2 regions of the Streptomyces sp. NPDC099050 genome follow, and region 1 is predicted to be linked to the other one. Evidence: riboswitches for the same ligand, from Rfam matches in the RefSeq annotation. Region 1 holds a riboswitch; the other holds the start of a gene.
The links. Region 1 has a riboswitch for ZMP and ZTP ahead of glyA (serine hydroxymethyltransferase). Riboswitches for the same ligand answer to the same signal wherever they lie in the genome.
Positions count from the first base shown of each region.

Region 2: linked by a shared signal. The riboswitch ahead of ACIQV3_RS23710 (bifunctional 5,10-methylenetetrahydrofolate dehydrogenase/5,10-methenyltetrahydrofolate cyclohydrolase) and the one ahead of glyA (serine hydroxymethyltransferase) in region 1 are both predicted to bind ZMP and ZTP.

Region 1 covers NZ_JBIWAE010000017.1:180,732-184,210, reverse strand. The annotation lists gene ACIQV3_RS27025 (glutathionylspermidine synthase family protein) at 1-504, shown strand, start outside; gene rocD (ornithine--oxo-acid transaminase) at 531-1,736, opposite strand; ZMP/ZTP riboswitch at 1,847-1,937, shown strand; gene glyA (serine hydroxymethyltransferase) at 1,973-3,253, shown strand.
Region 2 covers NZ_JBIWAE010000014.1:134,425-137,903, reverse strand. The annotation lists gene ACIQV3_RS23715 (peptide MFS transporter) at 1-1,162, opposite strand, end outside; gene ACIQV3_RS23710 (bifunctional 5,10-methylenetetrahydrofolate dehydrogenase/5,10-methenyltetrahydrofolate cyclohydrolase) at 1,299-2,144, opposite strand; ZMP/ZTP riboswitch at 2,269-2,369, opposite strand; gene ACIQV3_RS23705 (class I SAM-dependent methyltransferase) at 2,470-3,231, shown strand; gene ACIQV3_RS23700 (RNA polymerase sigma factor) at 3,445-3,479, shown strand, end outside.

The DNA.
Region 1 (3,479 bases):
GGCTTCATCCGCGCGATCTTCAAGCTCTACCCGTGGGAGTGGCTCACCACCGACGAGTTCGCCCCGCAGGTCCTCGGGACGTACGACCACGGCGGCGGCTCCGGCACCACCGCCTGGATCGAGCCGCTGTGGAAGATGCTGCTCTCCAACAAGGCACTGCTGGCGGTCCTGTGGGAGCTCTTCCCGGAGCACCCGAACCTGTTGCCCGCCTACCTGGACGGCCCGCGCGAACTCGCCACGACCACCGGCTACGCGGCGAAGCCGCTGCTGGGGCGCGAGGGCGCGGGCGTCACCCTGCACCCGGTCGGCGGCGAGCCGTTCGCACCGGAGCAGGACGAGACGTACGTCTTCCAGGGCCTCGCCCCGCTGCCCGACTTCGACGGCAACCGGGTGGTGCTCGGCGCGTGGGTCGTCGAGGACGAGTCGGCGGGCCTCGGCATCCGCGAATCGGCGGGGCCGGTCACGGACGAGTACGCCCGCTTCCTGCCCCACGTCATTTTGTAGGACGCAGCATCCTTTGGTCCGCCGGGTCAGTCGCCCAGGACGGACCTGAGCTGGTCCAGCCCCCAGTCCAGGTCCTCCTTGGAGATCACCAGCGGCGGCGCGATCCGGATGGTCGATCCGTGGGTGTCCTTGACGAGCACCCCGAGCCCCATCAGCTTCTCGGAGATCTCCCGGCCGGTGCCGCGCGCCGGGTCGATGTCCACGCCCGCCCACAGCCCGCGGCCCCGTACGGCGGTCACGGCGCCGCCGCCGACCAGCAGGTTCAGCTCCCGGTGCAGGTGGTCGCCGAGCTCGGTGGCGCGCTGCTGGTGCTCGCCGGTGCGCAGCATCGCGATGACCTCCAGGGCGACCGCGCAGGCCAGCGGGTTGCCGCCGAAGGTGGAGCCGTGCTCGCCCGGCTTGAACACGCCGAGCACGTCGCGGTCGGCCACCACCGCCGACACCGGCACGACCCCGCCGCCCAGTGCCTTGCCGAGGATGTACACGTCGGGGACGACGTCCTCGTGCTCGCACGCGAAGGTCTTCCCGGTGCGGCCCAGGCCCGACTGGATCTCGTCGGCCATGAACAGGACGTTCCGCTCGCGCGTCAGTTCCCGTACGCCCCGCAGGTATCCGGCCGGCGGCACGAGCACGCCGGCCTCGCCCTGGATCGGCTCCAGGAGCACGGCGACGGTGTTGGAGGTGACGGCGGCGGCGAGCGCGGTGAGGTCCCCGTACGGGACGATCTCGAAGCCGGGGGTGTAGGGGCCGAAGTGGTCGCGGGCCTCGTGGTCGGTGGAGAACGACACGATGGTCGTGGTCCGGCCGTGGAAGTTGTCGGCCGCCACCACGATCTTGGCGTGGCCGTCCGGGACGCCCTTGACCTCGTACCCCCACTTGCGGGCGGTCTTCACCGCCGTCTCCACGGCCTCGGCGCCGGTGTTCATCGGCAGGACCGCTTCCTTGCCGCACAGCGCCGCGAGCTCGGTACAGAAGTCCGCGAAGCGGTCGTGGTGGAAGGCGCGGGAGGTGAGGGTGACCCGCTCCAGCTGGGCGCGGGCGGCGTCGAGCAGCCGGCGGTTGCCGTGGCCGAAGTTCAGGGCGGAGTAACCCGCGAGCATGTCGAGGTAGCGGCGGCCCTCCACGTCGGTCATCCACGCACCCTCGGCGGTGGCGACGACGAGGGGCAGGGGGTGGTAATTGTGCGCGCTGTGCGCGTCGGCGGAGCGGATGGCATCAGCAGTTGTCGACACGGGGTCTCCGATCGTCCGTCAAGCCAGTGACGAGGTGGCGTCACTGTCCCCATCCTCGCTCGAATAGCGGACGGAGAAACCTTTCTCGGGGCGTGCCCGCTAAGGTGTCGGACACGCACGGCGACTGGCGCACGGAGAACCAACTCCGGGGGAGCCGTGCGCGCACGACCGCATACAGGGCCGCTCGCCTGGGCCTCGCGGGGACGAGATCCGACATCGACCCCGGAGGAACCGCCATGAGCGCGAACCACCACCCGTACCGCCACCCCGCCCTGCTGGCGACCGACCCCGAGCTGGCGTCCTTCGTCGCCGCCGAGGAAACCCTCCAGGCGGAGACCCTCCGCCTCATCCCGAGCGAGAACTACGTGTCCTCGGCCGTGCTGGAGGCCTCCGGCACGGTGCTGCAGAACAAGTACAGCGAGGGCTACCCGGGCCGCCGCTACTACGAGGGCCAGCAGAACATCGACCGCATCGAGGCGCTGGCCGTGGAGCGGGCGAAGGGCCTCTTCGGAGTCGACCACGCCAACGTGCAGCCGTACTCCGGCTCGCCCGCCAACCTCGCGGTGTACCTGGCCTTCGCCGAGCCCGGGGACACGGTGATGGGCATGGCGCTGCCGATGGGCGGACACCTGACGCACGGCTGGGGGGTCTCGGCGACGGGCTCCTGGTTCCGCGGCGTGCAGTACGGGGTGCGGGCGGAGACCGGTCTCATCGACTACGACGCCGTACGGGACCTCGCGCTGGCGGAGCGGCCCAAGCTGATCTTCTGCGGCGGTACGGCACTGCCGCGCACGATCGACTTCGAGGCCTTCGCCTCGATCGCCAAGGAGGCGGGCTCGGTCCTCGTCGCCGACGTGGCGCACATCGCCGGCCTGATCGCGGGCGGGGCGCACCCCTCCCCGGCGGGTCACGTGGACGTGATCTCGACGACCACCCACAAGACCCTGCGCGGCCCGCGCGGCGCGATGCTGATGTGCCGCGAGGAGCACGCGAAGGCCATCGACAAGGCGGTCTTCCCCGGCCTCCAGGGCGGCCCGCACAACCAGACGACGGCCGGTATCGCCGTGGCGCTCCACGAGGCCGCGCAGCCCTCGTTCGTGTCGTACGCGCACGCGGTCGTGGCCAACGCGAAGGCGCTGGCCGCGGCTCTGCTGGAGCGGGGCTTCGACCTGGTCTCGGGCGGTACGGACAACCACCTGATCCTGATCGACCTCACGGGGAAGTCGGTGTCGGGCAAGATCGCGGCGAAGGCGCTGGACCGGGCGGGGATCGTCGTGAACTACAACACGGTGCCGTTCGACCCGCGCAAGCCGTTCGATCCGTCGGGGATCCGGATCGGCACGCCGTCGCTGACCTCGCGGGGGCTCGGCGTCGAGCACATGCCGGTGGTCGCCGACTGGATCGCGGGGGCCGTCTCCGCGGCCGCCCTTGGCGATGAGGCGGCCCTCGGCAAGATCCGGGCCGAGGTCGCCGACCTCATGGCGGCCTTCCCTGCCCCGGGCCTCCCGGTCGCCTGACCCTCCGGGTAGGGGTCCGGCCCCTGCGGGGCGAAGTCCCCTACCCGCCCTTCGCCCGTTCCCCGGGGCGGAGCCCCGGACCCCCTGGGGCTCCGCCCCAGACCCCGGTCCTCAAACGCCGGACGGCTGAAGAGCCCCTGGGGCCGCCCCAGACCCCGTGCACGCAGCGCATCGTGTGCCTCGGCGCCGCAGGGGCCCGACCACGCCGGGCACATCCAGCCCCGCC
Region 2 (3,479 bases), on a different contig from region 1:
CGGACATGACCACGAAGGAGGCGCCGGTCAGCAGCAGGGCCAGACCGAACTTGAACGGGGTGCTCATGCGCTTGCCGCGGCGCACCCAGAAGGCCGCGAAGACGGGGGCCAGGATGATCACGAACAGCGAGGGCAGCGACTGGGTCCAGCTCGCCGGGATGTGCCGCCCGAGCAGGGACAGGTCGGTCTTCTGGGCGGCGAACATGTTCAGTTCGTTGCCCATCTGGTCGTAGACCAGCCAGAACAGCGTGGCGGCCAGGAAGAGCCAGACGTAGGCCCGCAGCCGGGTCCTCTCGACATGGTCGATCTTGGGGCTGCGGTACATCGAGAGCAGCACGCCCGCCGGGACCACGACGGCGACGATCGTCAGCACGAAGGTGATGTTGTCGATGCTCAGCGCGTGCGAGGCGGCCAGCAGGGTGATCAGTACGGCGGTGAAGACCAGGCCGTACGAGGAGGACTTGCGCAGCTTGGACCGCTCGGCGGCGGTGAGCCGGACCACGGGCTCCGCCCGCAGCTGCTCCGACAGGCGGCGGCCGCCGAGGACGTACTGGACCAGGCCGAGGGCCATGCCGACGGCGGCGGCGCCGAAGCCGAGGTGCCAGTTGACCTCCTCGCCGAGGTAGCCGACGACGAGCGGGGCGATGACGGCGCCGAGGTTGATGCCCATGTAGAAGATCGAGTAGCCGGCGTCGCGCCGCTGGTCGTCGTCGGCGGCGTACAGCCGGCCGACCAGCGCGGAGATGTTCGGCTTGAGCAGGCCGGTGCCGATGACGATGAGGACCAGCCCGGGCCAGACGAAGACCGGGTTCGGGACTGCCATCAGGACGTGGCCGGCCATGATGACCACACCGCCCCACAGGAGGGCCCGCCGGGCGCCGAGGAACCGGTCGGCGATCCAGCCGCCGGGCAGCGCCAGCAGCGAGATCATGGCCATGTAGACGCCCTCCACGGCCTCCGCGGTGCCCTCGTGGAGTCCCATGCCCCCGTGGCCGCGGGAGGCGGCGAGGAAGTGCACGAGGATGGCGACCATGCCGTAGAGGCTGAACCGCTCCCACAGCTCGGCGAGGACGAGGGTGGCGAGCCCGCGCGGGTGGCGCTTCCCGCCCACCGCCGCCGCGTCCGGTGCTGCGTCCGACGCCGGGGGCTTCTGCATGTCCATCGAAGGCTTCACATTTTCATTGGAGCCCGGCCGCGCCGGTCCCGGATCGTCCTTCCGGCCCGTTACCACGGGAAACGGAACGCCCCGGGCCGAAGGGCCCGGGGCGTTCCGCCCGCGACGGGGGGTGCGGGACGGGTCAGAGGTCCGCGAGGGCCAGCCCCGCCTGCGCGGCGGCGGCCTGGACGGTCTGCTCCAGCAGCACCGCGATGGTCATCGGGCCGACGCCGCCCGGGACCGGGGTGATCAGGGAGGCGCGGGCGGCGGCCGACTCGAAGTGGACGTCGCCGACGTTGCCCTCGTTGTAGCCGGCGTCCAGGACCACGGCGCCCGGCTTGATGTCCTCGCCGCGGATGAATTCGGCCTTGCCGACGGCGGCGACCAGCACGTCCGCCTGGCGGACGATGGACGGCAGGTCCACGGTGCGGGAGTGACAGTAGGTGACGGTGGCGTTCTGTTCCAGGAGCAGCATCCCGGCGGGCTTGCCCAGGATCGCGCTGCGGCCGACGACCACGGCGTGCTTGCCGGTCAGGTCCACGTCGTAGGCCTCCAGCAGCCGCATGATGCCGCCGGGGGTGCAGGAGACGAAGCCCGGCAGTCCGAAGCCCATGGCGGCGAAGGAGTGCATGGTGACCCCGTCGACGTCCTTGCCCGGGGCGATGGCCTCGAAGGCGGCGCGCTCGTCGATGTGGTGCGGGACGGGGTGCTGGAGCAGGATGCCGCTGATCTCCGGGTCCTCGGAGAGCGCGGTCAGGGTGGCGACGAGCTCCTCGGTGGTCGTCGCGGCGGGCAGCTCCACGTGGCGGGAGGTGATCCCGGCCTTGGCGCAGCGGTTCTGCTTCATGCGGACGTAGGTGACGGACGCGAGGTCCTCGCCGACGAGCACGGTGGCCAGACAGGGCGAGGTACCGGTGCGCTCGGTGATCTTCGCGGCGTACTCGGCGGTCCGCTCCGAGATGCGGCGGGCGAGGGCGGTGCCGTCCATCAGCCGGGCGGCTTGGGCGCCGGAAACGTCCGGGGCGGCGGAACCGGTCTGGGCGGTCGTCTGGGCGGTCGTCTGGGCGGTCGTCTGGGTCGTCATCGGGGCTCCTGAGCGTCGCTGCGGGATCGCGGTTCGCCCAGGCGCGCGGCAGTCGGCGTACGGGATGCGGGAGTACGCCGGGCCGCTCCCCGGTGGTGATCCACCCGAACGCCAGTCACGGCCCGCCGCCCAGTGTAGGCGACCGCCTCCCGACACGTCCGCCGGGTCCGGCGTGGCCCCGCCCGGCAATCCGGTGGATGACCGGCGCCGGACCTGGGACGATCGAGACATGACGCGCACTTTCGACCATCTCGTCGCGGAAGCGGAATCCGTCTCCGTGGACGGCTGGGACTTCTCCTGGCTCGACGGCCGCGCCACCGAGCAGCGCCCCTCCTGGGGGTACCAGCGCCTCCTGGCCCGGCACCTGGCGCGGGTCGGCTCCGCCCTGGACATCCAGACCGGCGGCGGGGAGGTGCTCGCCGGAGCCGGGCCCCTGCCCCCGCTGACGGTGGCCACCGAATCCTGGCCGCCGAACGTCGACAAGGCGACAAGGCTGCTGCACCCGCTCGGCACCGTGGTGGTCGCGGACTCCGACGAGCCGCCGCTGCCGTTCGGCGACGAGGCCTTCGAGTTCGTCTCCAGCCGGCATCCGGTGACGATCTGGTGGGAGGAGATCGCGCGGGTGCTGAAGCCCGGTGGCACGTACTTCTCCCAGCAGGTCGGGCCGGCGAGCGTCTTCGAGCTCGTGGAGTACTTCCTGGGCCCGCAGCCGGAGGCGGTCCGGCGGGCCCGGCACCCCGACGACGCGGTCGCCGAGGCCACGAAGGCGGGACTGGAGGTGGTCGATCTGCGCTCCGAGCGGCTGCGGACGGAGTTCCACGACATCGGAGCCGTGATCTACTTTCTGAGGAAGGTGATCTGGATGGTGCCGGGCTTCACGGTCGGGCAGCATCGGGCCCGGCTGCGCGAGCTGCACGAACAGATCGCGCACGAAGGCCCGTTCGTCGCGCACACCGCCCGCTTTCTCATCGAAGCCCGCAAAACGGGCTGACAAAACGGGCGGACGCGACCACCCGCGACCGGCTCTCCGGTCACGGCGTGGCGCAGGTCACTCAATTCAGCGCGTAACGAATCTACTCGGGCATGCGATGAACCGACAGGTGTCCTCGTGCGGCCCGGAATACAGACCCCCCTCGGGTCTGTTTCCCGAGTTCGCGCGATGATGTCCCGCCACCCCTTATCTGTTCGCAACGAGAGGCTCCTTGTGTCGCTCAGCCCGTCCCGTACGTTCCCCACGGA